Regions from separate parts of the Variovorax sp. LG9.2 genome, predicted to be linked through region 3. Evidence: predicted binding sites of a transcription regulator. Region 3 holds the regulator's gene; each other region holds the start of a gene.

Region 1 (7,965 bases), on a different contig from region 3:
TGCGCTGGCCTACCATCGCGCGCGCGGCGAAGGCCATCGCAACGTATTCATCGGCCGCGAGAAGGGCTACCACGGCGTTGGTTTCGGCGGCATGTCGGTGGGCGGCATTCCGGGCAATCGCAAGGTGTTCGGCTCGGCGTTTTTGCCACGCGTCGACCACATGCGCTTTATCCATGATCCGGTGAATCACGCCTACATCCATAACGAGGAACCGGTGTGGAACGAAGATCCGCTGGTCGAGCTCGAGTCGCGCATCCTGCCGCTGCACGATCCGAGCAACGTGGCTGCGATCATCGTGGAGCCGGTGGCGGGTTCGGCGGGCTGGTACCTGCCACCCAAGGGCTACCTGCAAAAGCTGCGCGCCATTTGCGACAAGCACGGCATCCTGCTGATCTTCGACGAGGTCATCACCGGTTTCGGCCGCATGGGCACCAACTTCGCAGCGGACTATTACGGCGTGGTGCCCGACATGCTCAACTTCGCCAAGTGCGTGACCAACGGCGTCATTCCCCTTGGCGGCGTGATCTGCCGCGACAAGCTCTACGACGCTTTGATGAAGACCGACGCGCCGGAGCACGTGGTCGAGTTTTTCCATGGCTACACGTACTCCGGGCACCCGGTGTCGTGCGCGGCAGCCATCGCCACGCTCGAGCTGTTCCAGAAAGAGCAGCTCTTTTCGCGCGCCGCCGAAATGGGCCCGGTGCTGGGCGACGCGTTCCACAGCGCCTTCAGAGGCCTGCCGAACGTCATCGGCATTCGCAGCCTGGGCCTGGCCGCCGCCGTCGAGCTGGCGCCCATCGCCGGCCTGCCGGGCAAGCGCGCCTACGACGTCTTTCTCGATTGCTTCCACAAGGGATCGCTGGTCCGGGCCGCGGGCGATGTGCTGGTGATCGCGCCGCCTTACATCGTCGAGAAATCGCACATCGACACGCTGGTCAACACGCTGGCGGATTCGATCAAGAAGTTCGCCTGAGAAGAAGCTGGCGCGGCCAATGCGCCGGCACCGGCTTCCGTCAGCCCTTGCGCAAGGAGGCGCAGTAGTCCTTGTCGGGCAGCGCCGGGGTCATCCAGATCGCGTCGTACCCCTTGGCTTTTCCTGCGCCGCCGGCCTGCAACTGGATCGATCTGATCGATAGATCGGTCGGCAGATGCTGCGCCACGCCGATCGTCTTGGTCGCATGGCCGGCGCCGCTGATGAGCAGCACGGTCTTGCCGGGTTGTCGCACCTTGACGATGGCCTGCGCCATGGCGCGGTCGCGTGCGATCTGCACGCGGGTCATCGGGCCGATTTGCGATTCCGGCAACAGGTCGCAGTGGCCGGCGCGGACGGCCGCTTGCTGCGTTTCGCGGCCGCTGTCCGAGAGCTGCGCGTCGAGTGACACATCGGCCATCGCGGCCTTGATGCGAGCCAGCGGCAGGTTGGCGCCGACCACCGGCACGCCGGCGCGCACTGCCACCATGATGGCCGGGCCGTAGTCGTCCCAGCCCCAGGCCTTGTCGTTCCATTTCAAGGCGTCCTGAACCTGGGCTTCGGTCGCGCCGGCGGGGAGCTTGGCCGTGCCGGTACCTACTTCCGCCATCTCGATAGCGAGCGCGGCCAGCTTGCCCTGCGTCACCAGCGCTTCCACCGCCTCGCGTTCGATGCGGTGATGGTCGGCCGCGTCGTGCTGCTCCCCCAGCAGGATGACGTCGGCAGGCATCAAAGCGTCGATGCGGCGTGCGACGGGGACGTCGGCAGCGACGGTACTGGGGGCGCCGGGGAGCATCGAGCAGCCGGCAAGCCACAAGGCGGCGCCTAACGAGACAACCAAAAGACGAGATGAAGTCCGCAACGAGGCCAGCCATCGAAACCGCAGTGCGGACAAACGAGCCGAAGAATTGAGCGAAGGCATCTGCGAATACTAGCGAGGAGCGAGGAAAGGAGCGCGCGGCCCAATCCATCCTGCCTCAGGCGCCGAATCGACGATGCTCAATGAACGAGCACCGGGTTCTGCGCCAGCTCCGCATAGCCCTCGAGCGTGTCTTCGACTTCTTCCTGCGTTGGTGTGTTGATCTGCCAGGCAGTGATCTGTTGCTGGAACAGTTCGGCCCACGAGCCGTCGAGGTAGACCTCTTTGCCCGAGCGCTTGTCGACGATCTCGAAACCGTGGCGCGCCAGCACGGGCAGGTGCGGCGCCAGCGGCTTGTCGCCCTCTGTGGGCTGCACGTGCACGACCGCGTACGCGTCGGAGTCGTACAGCATGTGCGTGGCGGAACTGGAGAGGATGTCGAGAGCGTTCATGGGAGTTAGATAGCAATCAACGCGCCAGTTTCAAGAATGGATCGCACAAACAGGCTTTTCTAGCGATTTTCCGGCGCGCAGACTTACACCGGCTGGTCTTCAATCTGCGCTCAACCTGGCGGCTTCATCGCAAGTTGTTCGCGCAGCTGCATGTCGGCGAAGTCGCCGTTGGGCTGGGTTTGCTTGATGCGGACGGGCAGGTAGCCGAGGTCCGGCGCCAGCCACAGCTCGATCCGGTCGTCGAATTCGCGACGCGGGCTGCGCGTCAATTTGCGCACCGTGAAATCGCCGGCCGGCAGGCTCAACTTCTCTTCGCCCTCGACATTGAAGGTCCAGATCTCGGCATCGCGCGAGCTGATCGTCTGGACCGAAATGGCGCTGCCGGCCGGATAGCGCGCCGGATCGCCGGCCAGCATCGCACCGAGCTGCAGCACCACGCTCAGTCGGTCTTGCGCGCCGGCCAGCAAAGGCACGCTGGGTGCGTTGTTGCTGAAGACCACCTTGCCTTGGTCGCGCACGAAATGGGATGCGACCTCGGTTTTGCGATTGTCCGAAAAGCGCTGTGGCTCGATGCCGGTCGGTCCGATCACGCCGCTGCTGTGCTGGGTGCGCAGCGTGCGGAACAAAAAAGTGAGCGCCAGGCGCGCGTCGTAGGCGTTGCCGTCCTGCAGCCAGTCGAGCCGCCCAAAAACCCCCTGCATCGGCGACGTGCCTTGCTGGCCGGTCACGGCGAAGGCGAGTTGCACGGAACCGGGCACGCGCAAGGCCGTCGGGCCGGTCATGGCGCCTTGCGGGCTCGTGCCGCTGCCGGCGTTGCCTGCGGAGGCTGCGCCCCCTGAGCCGCCAGGAGCACTGGCGGCGGCTTCAGGTGCTGTTGCAGCCGTGGTGTCGGCGGGCGTCGGTTCGACGGCCGGCGCCTTGGCCGCTGGCTCGATCACGGGTTCGACGGCAGGCTGCGGCACGATCTCTACTGGCGGTGGTGGTGGCCGCGGCGTTTCGACAGGTGCGCGGGGCTTGGGCGGCGTGATCGTCCGCGCGGCGCGTGGGCGTATCGGTTTTGGCGCAGACGCTGCTGCGGGCGTGGCAGCTTTCGCGGGCGTGGCAGCAGAACCAGCAGTGGGCTCCGCACTCGGCGGCGGCGCGATCACGATCGTCCGCGTGCTGAACTTGCCGGCCAGCGGTGCCGGCTGTGGACCGACGGCCATCGGCGTCAGTCCGAGCAGCGCGAGGTGGACCAGGGCGACCGCCAGCGTCACCGTCACCAGCGCGCGCCAGGGCGGCCGCGGCAGGTCGGGCAAGGGAGGAGCGGTCAACGATGACGACATGACGAATGGAGTGGGGCGCAAGGCAGCAGGTTCACCTTGTGTCATGAGCTCACTCGGTAAACTGCCGCCGCCAAGACAGTTTCTCCAGTTTCCCAGATTAGCAAGCCGCCACCATCATGAAACTCGCCACCCTGAAGGACGGCTCCCGCGACGGGCAGTTGGTCGTCGTGTCCCGTGACCTCACGCTCGCCCACTACGCCACCGGCGTCGCCAGCCGGCTGCAGCAGGTGCTCGACGACTGGGGCTTCATGAGCCCGCAGCTGCAGGACCTGTACGACGCGCTCAACCAAGGCCGCGCACGCCATGCGTTTCCGTTTGACGCCGCGCAGTGCATGGCGCCGTTGCCGCGGGCCTACCAATGGGCCGATGGCTCTGCCTACCTCAACCACGTCGAACTGGTGCGCCAGGCCCGCAACGCCGAGGTGCCAGAAAGCTTCTACGCCGACCCGTTGATGTACCAGGGCGGCAGCGACGATTTCCTCGGCCCGATGGACGAGGTGCCGGTCCCGAGCGAATCGATGGGCATCGACTTCGAAGCCGAGATCGCGGTCGTCACCGGCGACGTGAAGATGGGCGCGAGTCCCGAGCAGGCGCTCGAAGGCATTCGCCTCGTGATGCTGACCAACGATGTCAGCCTGCGCAACCTGATTCCTGCCGAACTCGCCAAGGGCTTCGGCTTTTTCCAGAGCAAGCCGGCTACCGCATTCAGCCCTGTGGCAGTCACGCTCGACGAGATCGGCATTGCCTGGCAAGACGGCCGCGTGCACCTCCGGCTGGAGAGCACCTGGAACGGCCGCAAGGTCGGCCTGTGCGACGCCGGACCGGAGATGACCTTTCACTTCGGCCAACTGATCGCGCATATCGCGAAGACACGCAACGTGCGCGCCGGCAGCATCGTCGGCAGCGGCACGGTGAGCAACAAGGGCGTCGAAAAAGACGGCCGCATGGACTGGCCGAAGGGCTATTCGTGCATTGCAGAAAAGCGCTGCATCGAGACCATTCAAGACGGCGCGCCCGCGACCGAGTTCATGAAGTTCGGCGACACCATCAAGATCGAGATGAAGGGGCTGGACGGCAAGTCGCTGTTCGGCGCGATCGATCAGGAGATCGTGATGGCGGGGGAGGCGGCTTTGGTCAATGTGGCCAGAACCAGGCGCGGGGCGAAGTCGTTGGCGGACGCGGAGGAGGCGGCTGCGGGTTTGGACGCCGAAGAAAACAAGGACTCGTGAACAACTGGTGAGTGCGACCTGTTGCCCAGGGTGGCAACTCGATTTCCGCCCTTATCATCCGCGGCCTGCTGCGCACGGGGCATCCGACCCTGAGCAGCTTTCGTGCGATGGCAGCCGTCATGCGGCTCCACGCAAATCAAAAAAGATCAGGGAGTTTTTTCAATGCGTACGTTTACCTTGGCCGCCATCGTCGCGGCCACCACCCTTGTTGTCGGCTGCGAGACCATGAAGACGATGGACACAGCCAAGCTGACCGATGCCGGCAGTACGGCTTACAAGGCCATGTCGTTGAGCGATGGCGATATCGCTTCGATGTCGGACCAGTCGTGCGCCGCCATGGACCAGAAGAGCCAGATCGCCGCGCCCTCCAGCAAGTACGCGGTGCGCCTCGCACAGGTGGTGCGCGGCATGCCCACCAGCGTCAACGGCAAGACCGCCAACTACAAGGTCTACACAACCCCGAGCGTCAATGCCTGGGCCATGGCCAACGGCTGCATCCGCGTCTACAGCGGCCTGATGGACCTGATGAACGACGACGAGTTGCGCGGTGTGATCGGCCATGAAATCGGTCACGTGGCCTTGGGCCATTCGAAGGCGCGCATGCAGACCGCCTATGCCGCTTCTGCAGTCCGTGGACTGGCGGCGTCAGCCGGTGGTGTGGCAGCGGCGCTGTCGCAATCGCAGGCCGGCGACCTGGGCGAAAAGTTCATCAACGCGCAGTTTTCGCAGTCGCAGGAAAGCGCTGCCGACAACTACTCTTTCGATTTGCTGACGTCCAGCAAGCTCGAGCGCAAGGGGCTGGTTACGAGCTTTCAGAAGCTCGCGAAGTTGAGCGGTACGGCCAGCACCGGCAGCTCGATGATGAGTTCGCATCCGCCTTCGGCCGATCGCGCAGCGGCAATGCAAAAGCGGCTGGACAGCGGCAAGTAAGTTCGAGACAGCCGCAGGCGTAGCTACTTTGCGAACGCCTTGCGCGACCCGTCTTCGAAGACTTCGTCGTCGCGCTGCAGCTTGCCGTTCTCGTCAAACGCACGTTCCCGCGTGACGCGGCCCTTGTCGTCGTAGACCGATTCGGCGACCAGCACGCCCTTGTCGTCGAAGCTCTGGTGCGTGCCGATCGGCATCTGCCGCGACGAGCGGCCGGCCGCAAGGTAGCGTCCTTGCATAGATCGCTGTCCGTTGTCATGGAATTGCGCCATGTCGACAGTGCGTGCGTCGCCCGTCCCCGCGTAGACCGACTTGCTGCGCGGCTGCCCATTCAGATAGAAGCTGTCGTCGATCAACGGTTCTGCGGCAGCAGTCCAACGCTGGTCGCGCACCAGCGAGCCTTGCTCCGAGAACTCTTGCTCGCGCTGCTTGACGGCGCCGCGTTCGACCAGCAACCAGAGTACCTCGCGCCGCTTCACACCTTCGGAGGAAAAGCGTCGCTCGGTGCGTTGGTTGCCCACGATCTCATCTTGCGTCTGGGGTTTGCCGTTGTCGTACAGGTTTTCGTTGCGCACGCGCTTGCCCGCGGCATAAGAGACGCGCATGCGCAGAGTGCCTTTGCCATCGAACAACTCGACCTGCGACGGTGTACCGGCCGAAGCAAAGCCGCACAACTTGCTGTCGTCGATGACCGGTGCCAGCACGGGTTTGTCGGCGCAACGCAGCGCCGACAACTGGCCGCGCTCCGTGTATTCGACATACGCACGTTCGCCGCTGCTGCCGGCCTCGGAGGACGCAAAACTCAGTCGCCGCAATTGCCCACTGGGATAGATGCCGCGCACCAGCCCGACTTCGCTCCCATCGCTGTACAACGCGTCGCGCAGCACCTGGCCGGTGGCGGGGACGAACTCCCTCGCGCGGCCGTCCATGTTGCCCTTGGCGTTGACGCTGTGCTCTTTCAACAGCTTGCCTTTTTCGTAGTAGCGCACGAGGCCCATGAAGACGCCGTTCTGCAACTGCTGCTCGCGTTGCACTTCGCCGCTGTCGCGGTCCTTGCAGCGGATGAGGCCGGTCTTTCCAGCCGTGGTGTTGCCGTTGGACGTGTTGATGGGTGCGCCGTCGAGCTCGCAGTCCTGTATGGCGTGTGCGGCGCCAGCGGCACCCACAAGCCACGCGCCGATGAAAGCCAGCCGCTGCGCACGCCCGAACACCTGCCGCCTCACTTGTCGTAGACCGTAGCGAGCGAGCGAAAGCCCTTGACCTCGATCGGATTGCCGAACGGATCGCAGAAGAACATGGTCCATTGCTCGCCTGGCTGGCCTTCGAAGCGAACCTGCGGCTCCAGCACGAAGTCGGCGTGCGCCGCTTCGAGCCGCGCCGCCATCGCCTTCCAGTCGGGCAGTTCGAGCGCCAGGCCGAAGTGCGGCATCGGCACCATCGCGTCGCCGACGCGGCCGGTGTTGGTGGTGGCGAAAGGCTCACCCAGATGCAATGAAATCTGGTGGCCGAAGAAGTCGAAATCGACCCATGTGTCGGTGCTGCGGCCTTCGGTGCAGCCGAGCACGCCGCCATAGAAGCGACGGGCGACATCGAGGTCGCGCACATGAAAGGCCAGATGAAAAATGGTGTGCATGAGAGGTCTCGGTCGCTGGGAAGCGGAGTGTGCCTCAAGCCATAATCGCAACCGATGTTCACCTCGCGCCGCCCTCGCTTCCACGTGCAGTTTCTTGCGCGCCTGGTGCTGGCGTGGTTTGCGCTGTCGCTCGGCGTGGCCATCGCGTCACCCGTCGTCAACCCGCAGGCGATGGAACTGGTGTGTTCGAGCGCCGGCGCGTTCAAGGTCGTGGTGCAAACCGACGATGGCGCGCAAGACCTGGGCAGCATGCACATGGATTGCCCGCTGTGCATGCTCGCTGGTGCGCCGCCGCCTTTGCCGGTGGTCGCAGCCATCGTGCTTGCGTTGCCGCTCGGCCGGGCAGTGCAATCGATTCCGGCCGCGCGCATCGCCGCGGCCACTGCCGCGCCGCCACCGGCGCGCGCGCCGCCCGCTTTCTCCTGATCCTCTTGTCGATGTCGTAGCGCGCTGCGCCCGAAGAGGGTGCAGCGTCGCCGCCTTCCTTGCAATGGAGCGTCGCCTCGTGGCGGCGTGGAGAATTTCAGTTGAACAAGACCCTTCTTTCGCTCGCGCTCGGCGCAGCGTTCC
Region 2 (7,965 bases), on a different contig from region 3:
GCAGGGCTGGCCGACGGCACCATCGATGCGCTGGTGTCCGACCACACGCCGGTCGATGCCGATGCCAAGACGCTGCCCTTCGCTGAGAGCGAAGCGGGCGCGACGGGGCTCGAATTGCTGCTGCCGCTGGCGCTGCAATGGGGTGAGCAGAGCGGTGTCGGGCTCATGCGCGCGTTGCGTGTCGTGACATCGGCGCCGGCCCGACTGCTGACTGCAGCCGGCGCCGGCCAGTTGACGACAGGCGGTGTGGCGGACGTCTGTGTGATCGACCCCGAGATCGAATGGCAGGTGCAGCCCGAGACGCTGCGCAGCCATGGCAAGAGCACACCGTTTGCCGGCTACGCGCTGCGAGGACGGGCGCGCCATACGCTCGTCGCCGGTCGCCTCGTTCACGGCTGAAGCGCCGACTTCGCGCATGCGTCAACTCTCCGCTTCCTGGAAATTGCTTCGCGCCGTCGGCCATGCGCTCGGTGGCTGGTGGACCATCCGCTTCAAGTTTCCGGCAATGACCCCGGCGCAACGCGAGGCGGCCGTGCAGCAGTGGGCAACGCGCATGCTGGCGCTCATGGGAGTGCAGCTCACGGTGCAGGGCACGCCACCTGCGGGCGGGCCGGTGCTGCTGGTGTGCAACCACCTGTCGTGGCTCGACATCCTCGCGATCCACGCGGCACGCCACGTGCGCTTCGTCTCGAAAGCTGGCGTCAGGCATTGGCCGCTCATCGGCATGTTGTCGACCGGCGCGGGGTCGCTCTATATCGAGCGTGAGCGGCGACGCGACGCGCTGCGCGTGGTGCATCACATGACCGACGCGTTGCGCAAGGGCGACCTGATCGCGATCTTTCCCGAGGGCACGACCAGCGATGGCCACGGGTTGTTGCCGTTCCATGCCAACCTGATGCAGGCCGCTATCTCAGCCGATGCGCCGATCCAGCCCGCTGCGATTCGCTTTGCCGATGCCGCCACCGGCGAGACCAGCCAGGCGCCGCGCTACATCGACGACGACAACCTCGTTACCTCGCTGTGGAACACGCTGACGGCGCCGCCGTTGCTGGCCATCGTCCGGTTCGGCGAGCCGCAATCGGCGTATGGACGGGAGCGGCGCAGTTGGGCGAGGTCGCTGCATGAAGACGTTCAACAACTTCGTCGCGAAACGTTCTGACCAAAAAAAAGCGCCCCGAAGGGCGCTATGGAACGACGCCAGAGAGGCGCCGGGAGGAGGAACCTGTCGGATCTCAAAAGACGCCGAAAACCTTCAGACCGATGATGACGATGAGCGGGACGCCGCACAGCCAAAGGATGATGCTTTTCATGAAGGTCTCCGTGTGTTGGTGAGCCACGACCTTAGTGGTCTGCCCTGGGCCTTTGCTGCCGGATAACGCATCCCGCGCACGTCGGCGTGTGCCTACAGGCGGTCAGGGCTGGGCGCGAGTCCGTGCCTTAGGTCACCGTTGCGTGCGGATGCAGCGGATGCGTCAGCGTATCGGCGACCAGCCGCAATGCCTGATCGCATTCTTCGCGCGACATCGGCCCGCCGAGGCAGATGCGCACCGCGTCCGGCGGCGCGCCGTCGGTAGAGAAGGCTGCGCTCGCGACCACGCCGACGTTCTGGCTGCGCAGGTACGAAGCGAATTCGACGGTGCTCCACGCCGAGGTCAACGGCAGCCACAAATGAAAGCCCTCGGTCTGTTGATCGGAGCCGTTGATGCCGTGGTCGGCCAGGTGCTTGACCGCCAGCGCCTGGCGCGCGTTCGATTCGTTGCGTACCGCGACCAGCATTTCGTCGGCGGTGCCATCTTCGACCCACAGCGTGGCGAGCGCGTTGGTGATGGGCGAGGCCATGACGGTGGTGGCACGCAGCGCGCCAGCCAGGCGTTGCGATTGCCGCGCGTTGGGCGAGCGCACGTAGGCGTTGCGCAGCCCCGCACCCAGCGTCTTCGAAAAACCGGTGATGTAGTAGGTGAGGTCGGGCGCCATGCTGGCGAACGTCGGGGGCACCTGGCGCGGAATCATCGCGTAGGCGTCGTCTTCGATGATCGGAATGGCGTAGCGCAAGGCGATGTCGGCCAGCGCTTCGCGACGCGCGCGAGAGATCGTCGCGGTGGTCGGGTTGTTGAGGGTCGGGTTGACGTAGAGCGCCTTGGGCTTGAGCGTTTTGCAGGCGTGCTCGAAGGCATCGCCCATCGGGCCTTCTTCGTCGAGCTGCAGCGCATGCAGCTGGATGCCCAACTGCGTCGAGATCGCCTTCACGCCCGGATAGGTCAGCGCCTCGACGCAGATCAGTTCGCCCGGTCGTGCGAGTTGCGAGAACACCGCCGCCAGCACGCTGTGGATGCCGGGGCACACCAGCATCTGGTCGAGCCGGCAATCGGGTACGCGCGGCCGCAGCCACTGCATGCCGGCCTCGCGGTCGCGCACGGAGCCGCCGAAGTCCTGGTAGCGCAGCAGATCCCACAGGTCGGAATCGGCCATCACGCGAGCGGCGCTCTCGTGCATGCGTCCGAGCAGGCCGGCGTCCTGCGGCTCGGGCGGCAGGTTCATCGTCATCTCGGCACCGCTGCCGCCGCGCAAGGGCAGCGCGGGGCTGCTGCCGCGTATGAAGCTGCCGGTGCCCGAGCGCGAGTCGATGAGGCCGCGCTTGCGCGCCTCCGCGTAGCCGCGCGCCACGGTCGTGTAGTTGAGCCGCAAATCGACCGCGAGGTCGCGCAGCGTGGGGAGCTGGTCGCGCGCCGTCAGCCGGCCTGTACGGATGTCGTCGGCAATCAGGTCGGCGAGCAACAGGTAGGCGGGCTTGCTGCTCGTGTCGAGCTTGCGCTGCCAATGCTGCGAGAGTTTGGTCATGTGTTGCTCATGGCGGGTTCACGGTGAGTTGATCGCATCCATTGATCGCATCGGATGCGATCGGTGAATGCGATTGGCGGACGCAGGTTCCGTGCCGACCAAAACGAGTCTTATGCGGCTTAGGTGAGCGATCAATGCCTCGAACGTGTGCATTCAAGTCCATTGATCGGGTGCATTGATCGCATCGAAAGCGCATCAACGGTGTGCATGGCGAGGCCTCCAAGGCTGTCTTCAGGGCGCGCCCAGTCGTTGAAAACAGTGCCTGAAATTCTTTCGATGTCCCGGATGGCGCACTGTTATTGATTGATTGCAGGTTGATCGCATCCACACGGGTTTCGAGTGGCACAAAGCGTGCGAATTCGAAGGGCGAGCAGCACATCGTCCCTCTCGTTTTTCAGTCCAATTTTCAACCGGAACACACCATGCCCAAAGTCACCAAAGCACCGAACGTCACTGGCGATCACCTTGTCGACTACGAAGAAAAAGTCTTCGAAGACGTCAAGGCCGAACCGGGCGAGAAGGCCCTGGTCACCTTCCACACCGTCGCCTTCGAAGGCTCGATCGGTTTCGTCAATCTGCTGCAGGCCACACGGCTGAAGCGCAAGGGTTTCGACACCACCATCCTGCTGTACGGCCCCGGCGTCACGCTCGGCGTGCAGCGCGGTTTCCCGACGCTGGGCGACGAGGCTTTCCCCGGTCATCAGAACTTCAACAAGCAGATCACCAAGTTCATGGAAGAGGGCGGCAAGGTCTACGCCTGCCGCTTCGCGCTGCAGGCCCTGTACGGCCATGGCGAAGGCTCGCTGATTCCGGGCATCGTGCCGATCAGCCCGCTCGACGTGCTCGACATCGTGCTGCTGCACCGCAAGGCCAACGCCTTCATCCTCGACACCTGGACCCTGTAAGAGTCGCGCTGCCATGACATCGCCACGCATCGTCCGCGCCGCAGCGGTACAGATATCGCCCGACTTCGAGAGCCATGACGGCACCCTGAACAAGGTGTGCGAGGCGATCGATGAGGCCGCGGGCAAGGGCGTGCAGCTGATGGTCTTTCCGGAGACCTTCGTGCCGTACTACCCGTACTTCTCCTTCGTGCAGCCACCGGTGCAGCAGGGGCCGGCGCACATCCGGCTGATGGAGCGGTCGGTGGTGGTGCCGGGCCCGGTCACGCTGGCCGTGGCGGAGCGGGCGCGGGCGCGCGGCGTGGTGGTGGTGCTCGGCGTCAACGAGCGTGACCATGGCAGCCTCTACAACACGCAACTGGTGTTCGACGCCGACGGCACGCTCGCGCTCAAGCGCCGCAAGATCACGCCGACGTACCACGAGCGAATGATCTGGGGCCAGGGCGATGCGGCCGGCCTCAAGGTGGTCGACACCGCCGTCGGCCGCGTCGGCGCGCTGGCCTGCTGGGAGCACTACAACCCGTTGGCTCGCTATGCGCTGATGGCGCAGCACGAAGAAATCCATTGCGCGCAGTTCCCCGGCTCGTTGGTCGGGCCAATCTTCGCGGAGCAGATGGAAGTGACCATCCGCCATCACGCGCTCGAGTCGGGTTGCTTCGTGGTGAACGCGACCGGCTGGTTAACCGATGAACAGATCGTCGCGATCACGCCCGACACCGGTTTGCAGAAGGCGCTGCGCGGCGGTTGCCACACGGCCATCGTCTCGCCCGAAGGCAAGCACCTCGCAGCGCCGCTGACCGACGGCGAAGGCATGGTCATCGCCGACCTCGACATGGCGCTGATCACCAAGCGCAAACGAATGATGGATTCCGTCGGCCACTACGCGCGGCCCGAACTGCTGAGCCTGGCGATCAACGAGCGTCCTGCCACGACCACGTTCGCCATGCCGGCCGCCGCCGAGCTTTCCAACGGTTCTTTCGGTTCTTCTTCTTCCACCGGACATCCTTATGACCATACCGACCGCCACGCCAACCTCCCCGTCGAGCCGGCAACTGATGACCGAGTTGCAGTCCTTCGGGTTGCGGCTGGTTGATCCTTCGGCCGGCGCGGCCAGCCGCCGCGGCGGTGCCGGCCCATCGGACCACAAGGCCGTCACGGTGGACGGTCACACGATCATGGTGCCGGTGCATACGTCGACCGCGTGGAACTCGCCCTTCACCGCGCAGGCACCCGACGCGCAGGGTATGAGCACCATCACGCGTGGTGCGATTCCCATCGCGAGCATCAGCTTTCCGAAGCAGCCGCGTTTCTATTCGATGCAGACTTTCGACGGCGTGCCTTACTCGCACATCGCGACGCTGCATGGCTCCGACGTCCTTGCGACAACGGTGCTGCAGACCTGCATCCGCTACGAGAGCCGCAAGAAGACCTGCAAGTTCTGCGCGATCGGGCAGTCGCTCGCAGCCGGCCGCACGGTGGCGCGCAAGACACCCGAGCAGCTGGCCGAAGTGGCGCGTGCCGCGGTGCTGCTCGACGGCGTCAAGCACATGGTGCTGACGACTGGCACGCCCAACGCGACCGACCGCGGTGCGGCCATCCTGTGCGAGAGCGCATTCGCGATCAAGGCCGCGGTCGACATTCCGATCCAGGGCCAGTGCGAACCGCCGGACGACGACCAGTGGTTCCACCGCATGAAGGCGGCTGGCATCGACACGCTCGGCATGCACCTCGAAGTGGTGACGCAGTCGGTGCGCGAGAAGATCATGCCGGGCAAGGCCAGCGTGCCGATCTCGCGCTACATGAGCGCGTTCGAGGCAGCGGTCGGCGTGTTCGGGCGTGGCCAGGTCAGCACCTACATCCTGGCCGGGCTCGGCGACACGCGCGAAGCCATCCTCGAGATCTGCGACACGCTGCTCACGATGGGCGTGTACCCGTTCGTGGTGCCGTTCGTGCCGATCAGTGGCACCCCGTTGGAAGACCATCCCGCGCCGACGCCGGAGTTCATGAAGTCGATCCTCCAGCCGCTGGGCCAGCGCGTCGCCGCCCACAACCTGCGTTCGAGCGACATCAAGGCCGGCTGCGGAAAATGCGGCGCCTGCTCCTCGCTGTCGGTGTACGAGTCCTGACTCGAAACCATTCGAAAGAAGGAGCCCACCATGAGCTGCATCGATGACATCGTCGACCCTGTGGTGCACTACGCGCCGGTCGAATTCCTCGTGCGCGAGGCTGCGCAACGCTGGGAACGCGACGAAGCGCATGCCTTGCGCCGCGCGGTGTTTTGCATCGAGCAGGGCATCTTCATCGGCGACGATCGTGATGGCATCGATCAGCACGCACAGTTGCTGGTTGCGATGTCTTGCATCGGTGGCATGCCGGATCAGGTGGTCGGCACGGTGCGCATCCATGAAGCATCGTCCGGCGTTTGGTGGGGCTCGCGACTTGCGGTGCACGCGGCGTTCAGGAACCAGGGCCATCTGGGCGCGACGCTGATCAAGCTGGCGGTGACGCGTGCACGTGCGCAGGGGTGCAACACGTTCATGGCGCATGTGCAGTCGCAGAACGAGGCGCTGTTTCAGAAGCTGCACTGGCGTACGACGGGCGCGCTGATGGTTCATGGAAGACCCCATGCGGAGATGCAGCCGGACTTGCGCTTTTATCCGCCGTGCCATGACCCGATCAGCGGCTTCGTCTCCCGCGCGGGTCGTCCGTCTTTTCCCTCTCCGTCTGGGAGAGGCCAGGGTGAGGGCAGCAGCCTTGAATAGGGCACCCATGCTGCACGCCATCGTTGCTGCATTGCGCGACTCGCGCGGCTTCGCGCACAAGCGCGACATCAGCGACATCGTCACCGCACTCGGCCGGGCGCTCCCGGGCGGGACGACCGACCTGTCGCAAGCAGTGCCTATCGGCGACGACTGCGCAGCCATACCCGACGGCAATGGCGGCTACCTTCTCTTCGCCATCGAGGGCCTGGTCGAAGACTTCATCACCCGCATGCCGTGGTTCGCCGGCTACTGCGGCGTGATGGTCAACGTGAGCGACATCTACGCGATGGGCGGCCGGCCGACGGCCGTCGTCAACGCGCTGTGGAGTGCGGGCATGCAGCCGGCGGACGAAATGCTCAAGGGCATGGCGGTGGCGTCGGCGAAATATGGCGTGCCGATCGTCGGCGGTCACAGCAACAACCGAAGCGAGCGTCCCCAGCTGGCCGTGTCCATCCTTGGTCACGCGAAAAAATTACTGACGAGTTTCGATGCGCGGCCAGGCGATCGGCTCGTGATGGCGATCGACTTGCGCGGCGCCTACGAGGAGCCGTTCCCCTACTGGAACGCCTCGACCGCGACGCCCGGTGAACGCTTGCGTGCCGATCTTGAGATCCTTCCGTTGCTCGCAGAAGAAGGCCTGTGCGATGCCGGCAAGGACATCAGCATGGCCGGCGCCATCGGCACGGCGTTGATGCTGCTCGAATGCTCCGGCGTCGGCGCGACGATCGACATCGATGCCATTCCGCGGCCTGGCGGTGTGCCGCTGCTGCGCTGGCTGACATCGTTCCCCAGCTACGGTTTCGTGCTCAGCGTTCGGCCCGACAAGGTCGACGCGGTGCTCGCGCGCTTTGCAGCGCGCGATCTGGCTGCCACCGTCGTTGGCGATGTCGACGCCACACGCAAGCTCATGTTGCGCCAGGGCTCGCAACACGAAGAGCTGTGGGACTTGCAGCGCGACCCGTTCATCTGCGAGGCTGCCGACTCCGAGTCTGACGCGCAGGTGGCCCATGCGTGAAGCGTTCGACTTTAAGAAGCCGCTTCGCATCGGCCTGTTGACGCACTCGGTGAACCCGCGCGGCGGCGTGGTCCACACCATCGAGCTGGCGCATGCCTTGCACGATGCCGGCCACGATGTGACGGTGATGGCACCCGCGACGCCGGGTCAACGTTTCTTCAGGCCGATGCGATGCGCGACGCAACTCGTGCCGGTCGGTGGCACGCCCCACGACATGGTCGAGATGGTCGGTGGCCGCATCGAGGCCTTCACCACCCATTTGTCTGCGCTGATCGAAAAGAAGCCGTTCGACGTGCTGCACACGCACGACCCGATCGGCGGCAACGCGCTGGCCAACCTGCAAGACGAAGGGCTGATCGATGGCTTCGCGCGGACGGTGCATCACCTCGAAGTCTTTGCGTCGCCGCAGTTGATGTTCTGGCAGGCGCGCGGCTTTCGTCGTGCGCGC
Region 3 (7,965 bases):
ACCGGCGAGAAAGTGCTGGTCGAGTTCGTCTCCGCCAACCCGACCGGTCCGCTGCACGTCGGTCATGGCCGCCAAGCCGCGCTGGGCGATGCCATCTGCAACCTGCGCGCCTCACAGGGCGATGCCGTGTTCCGCGAGTTCTATTACAACGACGCCGGCGTGCAGATCCAGACGCTCGCCAGCAGCGTGCAGATGCGCGCCAAGGGCCTGAAGCCTGGCGACGCCGACTGGCCGAGCGGTGAAAAGGCCGCCGCCTACAACGGCGAATACATTGCGGACATCGCTTACGACTTCAGGGCGAAAAAGACCGTCAAGTCGGACGACCGGGAGTTCACCGCCAGCGGCGACATCGCCGATATCGACTCGATCCGCGAGTTCGCCGTGGCCTATCTGCGGCACGAGCAAGACCTCGACCTGCAGGCGTTCCGGGTGCGCTTCGACAACTACTACCTGGAGTCGAGCCTGTACACCAGCGGCCGTGTCGAGTCGACCGTGCAAAAGCTGGTCGCCGCCGGCAAGACCTACGAAGAAGACGGCGCGCTCTGGCTGAAGTCCACCGACTACGGCGACGACAAGGACCGCGTCATGAAAAAGCGCGACGGTACGTACACGTACTTCGTGCCCGACGTGGCCTACCACTTGGCCAAATGGGAGCGCGGCTTCCACACCGTCGTGAATATCCAGGGCACCGATCACCACGGCACGATCGCACGGGTTCGCGCCGGCCTGCAGGGCGTTGGTGAAGGCATCCCGCCGAGCTACCCCGACTACGTGCTGCACACCATGGTGCGTGTCATCAAGGACGGCGAAGAGGTCAAGATCAGCAAGCGCGCCGGCAGCTATGTGACGTTGCGCGATCTGATCGAGTGGACCAGCACCGACGCCGTTCGCTTCTTCCTGCTGAGCCGCAAGCCGGATACGGAGTACACCTTCGATGTCGACCTGGCCGTGGCCAAGAACAACGACAACCCGGTGTACTACGTGCAGTACGCCCATGCGCGCATCTGCTCGGTGCTGACTTCATGGGGTGGTGACGAGGCCTCGCTGAAGACGGTCGACGTGTCACCGCTCGACAGCCCGGCGGCCCAGGCCCTGATGCTGCTGCTCGCCAAGTACCCCGACATGCTGAGCGCCGCTGCCAAGGATTTCGCGCCGCACGACGTCACTTTCTACCTGCGCGAACTGGCCGCGAGCTACCACAGCTACTACGACGCCGAGCGCATTCTGGTCGACGACGAAGCCGTCAAGAAAGCCCGTTTGGCGCTGGTCGCCGCCACTGCGCAGGTGCTGCACAATGGCCTCGCAATTCTTGGCGTCAGTGCGCCACGCAAGATGTGATTCCGAACCTCAAAATGAAATCAAGTACACGCTCAGTTCAGCGCGGCAACATCGTCATCGGGCTGATCATCGGCCTGGTGCTCGGGCTCGGCGTGGCGCTGGGCATCGCGGTCTACGTGACCAAGGTGCCGATCCCGTTCATGAGCAAGAACCAGCGCGGCGGTGCCGAGCAGGACGAAGCCGAAGCCCGCAAGAACCGCGACTGGGACCCGAACGGCCCACTCGCAGGCAAGGCCGGTGCCGTCAAGCCGCAGCCGCCTTCGGTGACCGCACCTGCGACCGTCGGCCCGCTCAATGCGCCTTCGACCGGCCCGGTTCCGGTAGTGGTCGCGCCCGGTGCGTCCACGACCCCGGCTGCGCCGCGCCCGCGCACAGCGCCGGTGCCGGCCGAAGCCAACGCACTGCCGCCGTCGAGCGATCCGTTGGGCGACTTGGCTCGCTCAAGATCCGGCAACAACCCGACCGCCGGCGGCACCATTGCCAGCGCGGCGCCTTCGACTGCTGCTGCCAACGCCAGTGGCGCAGACCCATTCCTCTACTTCGTGCAGGCCGGCGCCTTCCGCACCACCGACGACGCCGAAGCGCAGCGCGCCAAGTTGTCGCTGATGGGTGTCGAGGCCAAAGTCACCGAGCGCGAACAAGCCGGTCGCACCGTGTACCGCGTGCGCGCCGGCCCCTTCAACAAGAAGGACGATGCCGACCACTTGAAAGATCGCCTCGATGGCGGCGGCTTCGATTCCGCACTGGTGCGGGTGCAGCGCTGAGTGCGGTCCGCCGTGGAGCGTTGAGTTTTGGAACGTTGACTTTTCTTTACTCGCCGCGGCGTGACGCACTGCGTCTCTGCCGCGTTGAATCAACCGGGCGCGGAACTCCGCGCGGCACTTCTGGCTCTTTCAGCCGAACAGGAGCACCTCTTTGATGAAACACATGAACCGTCGTGACTTTTCTCTGGCCGCCACATCCCTCGGGTTGATGTCCGCCGCTTCTCTCTCGCATGCCCAGGTTCAGCCCAAGGCCGGCAAGGACTACATCGACTTGAGCCCCCGCGTCCCGGTCGATGCGCCGGCCGGCAAGGTGGAGGTCATCGAGTTCTTTTCTTACAACTGTCCGCATTGCAATGCGTTCGAGCCCGAGCTCGAAGCCTGGGTCAAAACGTTGCCGAAAGACGCCGCGTTCCGTCGCGTTCCCGTGCCGTTCGTCGGCAACGACGTCGAGCCTAAGCAGCGCCTGTATTACGCGCTCGATGCCATGGGCAAGCTCGACGAATACACGATGAAGGTCTTCAATGCGATCCACACCCAACGCCAGAACGTGAACGGCGACGCGGCCATCATTGCGTGGGCCGAAAAGAACGGCCTCGACAAAGTCAAGTTCACGGAGGCGTTCACCTCGTTCGGCGTAGTGAGCAAGGCCAAGCGGGCGACGCAAATCACCGAGCAGTACAAGGTGGCCGGTGTGCCTGCTCTTGGCGTGGCAGGGCGATTTTACGTCGACGGCGAGCTCGCCGGCAACATGACCAAGTCGCTGCAGGTCGCCAATTACCTGATCACCGAAGCGCGCAAAGGTTGAAGCTGTCACACGCGTTTTTTGAGAAGCCCGCTTCGGCGGGCTTTTTCGTCAAGGTCGTGTCAGTTGGCCGCATACAATGCGCAGCAAGTTTCGTGCCTCTATGACCCTGCGCTCAAAATCCCCCCTTCGCTCCTTTCGTTCTGCTTTCGCGATCACCTTTGGTGCATTGCTCGCCTTGGCACTCGGCACCGGCCTGCCGGCGCATGCCGAAAAGGCCGACCGACTGAAGCCGATGAACATCGAGTCGGACGCGCTGCGTTACGACGACCTGAAGCAAACCAGCGTTTTCACCGGCAAGGTGTTCGTCACCAAGGGCACGATCGTGATTCGCGGCGCCCGCATCGACGTGCGCCAGGACCCCGAGGGCTACCAATACGGCGTGGTCACGCCCGAGCCGGGCAAGCTGGCTTACTACAAGCAGAAACGCGACGCCCCGGGCGACGAGTGGACAGAGGGTGAAGCTGATCGCATCGAATACGACAGCCGCGCCGACAACGTCAAGTTCATCGGCCATGCCGTGATGCGGCGGCTGATCGGCACCAAGGTCAACGACGAAACCACCGGCCCGCTGATCGTCTACGACCAGAGCAACGACACCTTCACGGTCAACGGTTCTACCTTGCCGCCGGACGCCAGCGTCGCGGCCGGTGCTTCGGGTGGTCGCGTCAGGGCGGTGCTCACGCCGCGCGCTCCGGCGTCGGCAGCCGGTGGCGCCAAAGCGGCTCCGCCTGCGTCCGGTCCGGGCTCGGGTTCCAGTGCCGCGCCGGCCACGACGGTGCCCGCCACCCCCGCTGCAGGCTCCGGCCTGCGCCAGAGCACCACGCTCGGCGGAGAACCGCGCAAGTGATCGAAAACGCAGACACGATCGACGTCGGCAGCCGCCTCGAAGCGCGCGGCCTCAAAAAGACCTATGGCAGCCGAACGGTCGTCAAGGATGTGTCGCTCGGCGTGCAAAAGGGCGAGGTGGTCGGGCTGCTCGGCCCGAACGGCGCCGGAAAAACGACCTCGTTCTACATGATCGTCGGGCTGGTTCGCGCCGACGCGGGCGAGATCACCATCGACGGCGAGCCGATCGCGCACATGCCGATCCACAAGCGCGCGCGCATGGGTCTGAGCTACCTGCCGCAGGAGGCGTCGATTTTCCGCAAGCTCACGGTCGAAGAGAACGTGCGGGCCGTGCTCGAGCTGCAGCTAGACACCGACGAGTCCGGCAGGGCGGTCCCGATATCGAAGGCACGGATGGAAGAGCGGCTGAGCGAGCTGCTGAACGACCTGCGCGTCGAACATTTGCGCAACTCGCCGGCGTTGTCGCTGTCGGGCGGCGAGCGGCGGCGGGTCGAAATCGCCCGTGCGCTCGCCACGCAGCCGCGCTTCATCCTGCTGGATGAACCCTTCGCCGGCATCGACCCGATTGCCGTTATCGAAATCCAGCGAATCATCAGTTTTCTCAAAGAGCGCGGCATCGGCGTGCTGATCACCGACCACAACGTGCGTGAAACGCTGGGCATCTGCGATCACGCTTTCATCATCAGCGACGGGCAAGTGCTGGCACAGGGCACGCCTTCGGAGATCGTCGACAACGCCGAGGTACGACGCGTCTACCTCGGCGAACACTTCCGGATGTGAACTTGTTGCTCGCCCCCAGGTCGTCGCGCACTGCGTGTCGCTTCTTCCACCCCCTGACCGGGGGCAACACCAACAGCCCGGCAAAGCCGGTTCTGCGGTGTTTCTTGAACAGAGTGTGTCTGGCAGGCTGTCCGTGAAGCAAGGTCTTTCTCTTCGTGTCTCGCAGCATTTGGCGCTCACGCCACAGCTGCAGCAGTCGATCCGGCTTTTGCAGTTGTCCACGCTCGAGTTGAGCCAGGAAGTCGAGCAGATGCTCGACGACAACCCGTTCCTGGAGCGCACGGCCGAAGAAGCCGCACGCGAAGAGTTCGGCATCGACGTGTCCGACGCGCCAGCGCCGCGCGAAGAGCACGACAGCGACCGCCAGAGCGAGAGCGACGGCGAGTTCGCGCCCAGCGCGCTCGCGACCAGTGCCGACGGCGCCAGCACCGCGACCACCGCCAGCGAGACCGAAGCGCCGGCCGCCGAGATGTCCGACCAGGAGCCCGACTGGGGCGGCGACGGCACGGTCGAGATGACGCCGGACGATGGGGAATGGGGCGGCGAGGCGCCAGCCAGCAGCAACAACCTCGGCCCGAACGACGGCAGCGAGCGCACCGACGCCACCGAGCTCGCGCGCAGCCAGGAGTCGCTGCAATCCTTCCTGCACCGACAGGCACTGAGCCTGCGGCTGAACGAAAACGACCAGGCCGCACTGCGTTTTTTGATCGAATCGTTGAATGACGATGGCTATCTCGAAGACTCGTTGCCAGCGCTGGCATCGGGCCTCGCGGGCGATGACAACGACCAGTTCGACGGTCTCGTCCACCACTTCCAGGTGGCGCTCGGCCTGCTGCAAAGCCTGGAGCCGGTCGGCGTCGGCGCACGCGATCTCGGCGAATGCCTGGCAATCCAGCTGAAGGCGCTCGCCCATGAGAACGAGACGGCCGAAGAAAAGCAGATCCGCAAGACTGCGATCCTGATCTGCAAGCAGCCGATGGAGCTGCTCGCGCGGCGCGACTTCAAACGTCTGGCCACGCTCACACGCAGCAACGAAGAAGAAGTGCGCAGCGCGCTGCAGGCGATCGCCAAGCTGGAGCCCAAGCCGGGCCGCCGCTTCGTCGATGTCGAGCGCAACATCGTGGTGCCCGACGTGATCGTCACCCGCACCGGTCGTGGCGCAACGCTCAAGTTCCGCGTGATGCTCAACCCCGACGTGATGCCGCGTCTGCGCGTGCACGACATCTACGCCGGCGCGCTCAAGGCGCACAAGGGCGAGGGCAGCCAGGCGCTGTCGCAGCGGCTGCAGGAGGCGCGCTGGTTCATCAAGAACATCCAGCAACGCTTCGACACCATCCTGCGGGTGAGCAACGCCATCGTCGAGCGGCAGAAGAGCTTTTTCGTGCACGGAGAACTCGCCATGCGCCCGTTGGTGCTGCGTGAGATCGCCGACGAGCTGGGCTTGCACGAGTCGACCATCAGCCGCGTGACCACGGCCAAGTACATGTCGACGCCTTACGGCACGGTCGAGCTCAAGTACTTCTTCGGTTCGGCGCTCGGAACCGAAACCGGCGGCAATGCATCCAGCACGGCAGTGCGAGCGCTCATCAAGCAACTCGTGAGCGCCGAGAGCATCAAGAAGCCGCTGTCGGACAGCCAGATTTCCGACATGCTGAAAGAGCAGGGGATCGAATGTGCGCGGCGCACCGTCGCCAAGTACCGCGAAGCGCTGCGCATCGCACCGGCGAATCTGCGCAAGGCGCTGTAAGGCGTCGGTTTACCGCCGCGCCTGCAACAAAATCCCGCGCAGCTCCGCCGGCTGCACCGGCTTGCGCAACGCATGCCAGCCACGCTCGCGGGCCAGGTGCAGCGTCGCTTCATCGATATCGGCCGAGATCAGCGCGATCGTGAGCGACGGCTTTTGCAGTTGCAGGCGTCGCGCCAGGTCGATACCGTCGAGCTTGCCCGGCAAGCGGATATCGCACAGCGCGACGTCGATGGCCTGCAGGTCGGCGAGCGCCAGCGCCTCGGCCGCGCTCTCGTAGATGCGTGGCAGCGCCTGCCATTGGCGCAGCAGGGCCGCGAGGCTGTCGGCCACCACAGCGTTGTCTTCGACCACCAGCACCGCCAAGCCGGGCGCCAGCGGCATGGCGTCGAGCGCAGCGGTGCTGGTCGCCGCCGCGGTCGCGGCGCGTGCCGTGCGGTCGGGGTGCGCATCGCGAGGGGCCGATGGCAGCGTGAAGCCGAACACCGAGCCGCGTCCCGGCAGCGACCGCAGCGTGATCTGGACCCCCAGCCGCATCGCCAGGCGCCGCACGATGGCCAGCCCCAGCCCGTGCCCACGCTGTAGATTGCGCTCCACGTTCCCGACCTGCTCGAAGTCGCCGAACACCCGCTCCTGCGCTTCGCAAGCGATGCCGATGCCGCTGTCGCGCACCTCGATGCGCCAGCCGTCCGGCCGGCGCCGACAGGCCAGCAACACGCGGCCATTGGGTGCGAACTTGACAGCGTTGTCGACCAGATTGGCGACGATGCGGCGCAGCGCCACCGTGTCGGTCCACACGATGGCTTCGGCCGGGCAACGCACCCGCACCCGGCCGCTGCCTGCCTGCCGTGCGAACTCGTTCAGCAGCGGTGCGAGGGCGACCGCGGTCAACGTGAACGGGTCGGCAGCGGCCTCGATGCGACCGATTTCGAGCAGCTGGTTGGTCAAGCCTTCGAGCGCCTGCTGTGCCCGTGACAGCGCATCGACGGAGCCTTGCACCACGGCGGCGCTTTCGCCGGCGCGCAGTTGCTGCCGCAGCACTTCGGCCTGCAGGCCCATCGCCATCACCGGCTGCCGCAGGTCGTGGTTGGCGGCTGAAAAGAACCGGAGACGCTCGGCCTGCGCCTGTTCCGACGCGCGCAGGCCAGCCAGCGCCTGCACGCGCAGCGCGCTCTCGTTGTGGCGCAGGCTGATGTTTTCTTCGAGCTGGCGCGAGCGCTCCGACACCAGCTTCCACACCATCGCAAGCAGGCCGATGCCGAGGACCGCCGCCGTCACCATCACCGGCTGGCCGTAGGTGAGGCTCATCACGATCATCGGCACCAGCAGCAGCGAGATCGCCAGTTGCATCGCGGGCGTGTGATACGACACCGAGAACGCCGACGACAGCGTCATCGCCATGATGACGACGGCCAGCAGCAGTTGCACCACCGGGTCGGTCGGACTGAACAACAGTACGCCTGCCGCACCGTGCGCGGCCTCGTGTACTGCGATGCGAAAGGTGTGCAGGCGGAGCGCAGGCTGCAGGTTCTCGGGCGTCAGCGAGCTGGGCAGCACTTGCGGAAAAAAGCCGCGCCATGCGGTGCTGGCGGCGATCATGGTGATCCAGATAAGCGCGTGCGATACCGAATACTGCCAGGCGAAGAGGGCTGCAACGCCGCAGTCCAGCAGGAACTGCACGGCCAGCA

The links. Region 3 encodes sigma-54, which starts transcription at its own class of promoters, with help from an activator protein. Its sites were predicted from a motif close to TGGCANGNAANCTGCTTT; they were not measured.
Region 1: a site for sigma-54 is predicted at 2,291-2,308, ahead of QN413_RS13800 (DUF3567 domain-containing protein). Genes of this name have one in related genera too.
Region 2: a site for sigma-54 is predicted at 3,179-3,196, ahead of QN413_RS05880 (MSMEG_0572/Sll0783 family nitrogen starvation response protein). Genes of this name have one in related genera too.

The regions. Positions count from the first base shown of each region.
Region 1 is NZ_JASJXB010000011.1:120,142-128,106, reverse strand. It holds gene QN413_RS13810 (aminotransferase class III-fold pyridoxal phosphate-dependent enzyme) at 1-973, shown strand, start outside; gene QN413_RS13805 (ChaN family lipoprotein) at 1,014-1,766, opposite strand; gene QN413_RS13800 (DUF3567 domain-containing protein) at 1,970-2,281, opposite strand; gene QN413_RS13795 (DUF3108 domain-containing protein) at 2,392-3,651, opposite strand; gene QN413_RS13790 (fumarylacetoacetate hydrolase family protein) at 3,723-4,835, shown strand; gene QN413_RS13785 (M48 family metalloprotease) at 4,998-5,765, shown strand; gene QN413_RS13780 (hypothetical protein) at 5,789-6,973, opposite strand; gene QN413_RS13775 (VOC family protein) at 6,982-7,395, opposite strand; gene QN413_RS13770 (DUF2946 family protein) at 7,450-7,821, shown strand; gene QN413_RS13765 (TonB-dependent receptor) at 7,923-7,965, shown strand, end outside.
Region 2 is NZ_JASJXB010000004.1:138,890-146,854, reverse strand. It holds gene QN413_RS05895 (dihydroorotase) at 1-399, shown strand, start outside; gene QN413_RS05890 (lysophospholipid acyltransferase family protein) at 416-1,159, shown strand; gene QN413_RS05885 (PLP-dependent aminotransferase family protein) at 1,438-2,838, opposite strand; gene QN413_RS05880 (MSMEG_0572/Sll0783 family nitrogen starvation response protein) at 3,261-3,743, shown strand; gene QN413_RS05875 (Nit6803 family nitrilase) at 3,757-4,833, shown strand; gene QN413_RS05870 (MSMEG_0568 family radical SAM protein) at 4,796-5,866, shown strand; gene QN413_RS05865 (MSMEG_0567/Sll0786 family nitrogen starvation N-acetyltransferase) at 5,897-6,502, shown strand; gene QN413_RS05860 (sll0787 family AIR synthase-like protein) at 6,510-7,517, shown strand; gene QN413_RS05855 (MSMEG_0565 family glycosyltransferase) at 7,510-7,965, shown strand, end outside.
Region 3 is NZ_JASJXB010000028.1:11,050-19,014, reverse strand. It holds gene argS (arginine--tRNA ligase) at 1-1,338, shown strand, start outside; gene QN413_RS21530 (SPOR domain-containing protein) at 1,353-2,102, shown strand; gene QN413_RS21525 (thiol:disulfide interchange protein DsbA/DsbL) at 2,266-2,907, shown strand; gene lptA (lipopolysaccharide transport periplasmic protein LptA) at 3,008-3,754, shown strand; gene lptB (LPS export ABC transporter ATP-binding protein) at 3,754-4,533, shown strand; gene QN413_RS21510 (RNA polymerase factor sigma-54) at 4,667-6,280, shown strand; gene QN413_RS21505 (hybrid sensor histidine kinase/response regulator) at 6,290-7,965, opposite strand, start outside.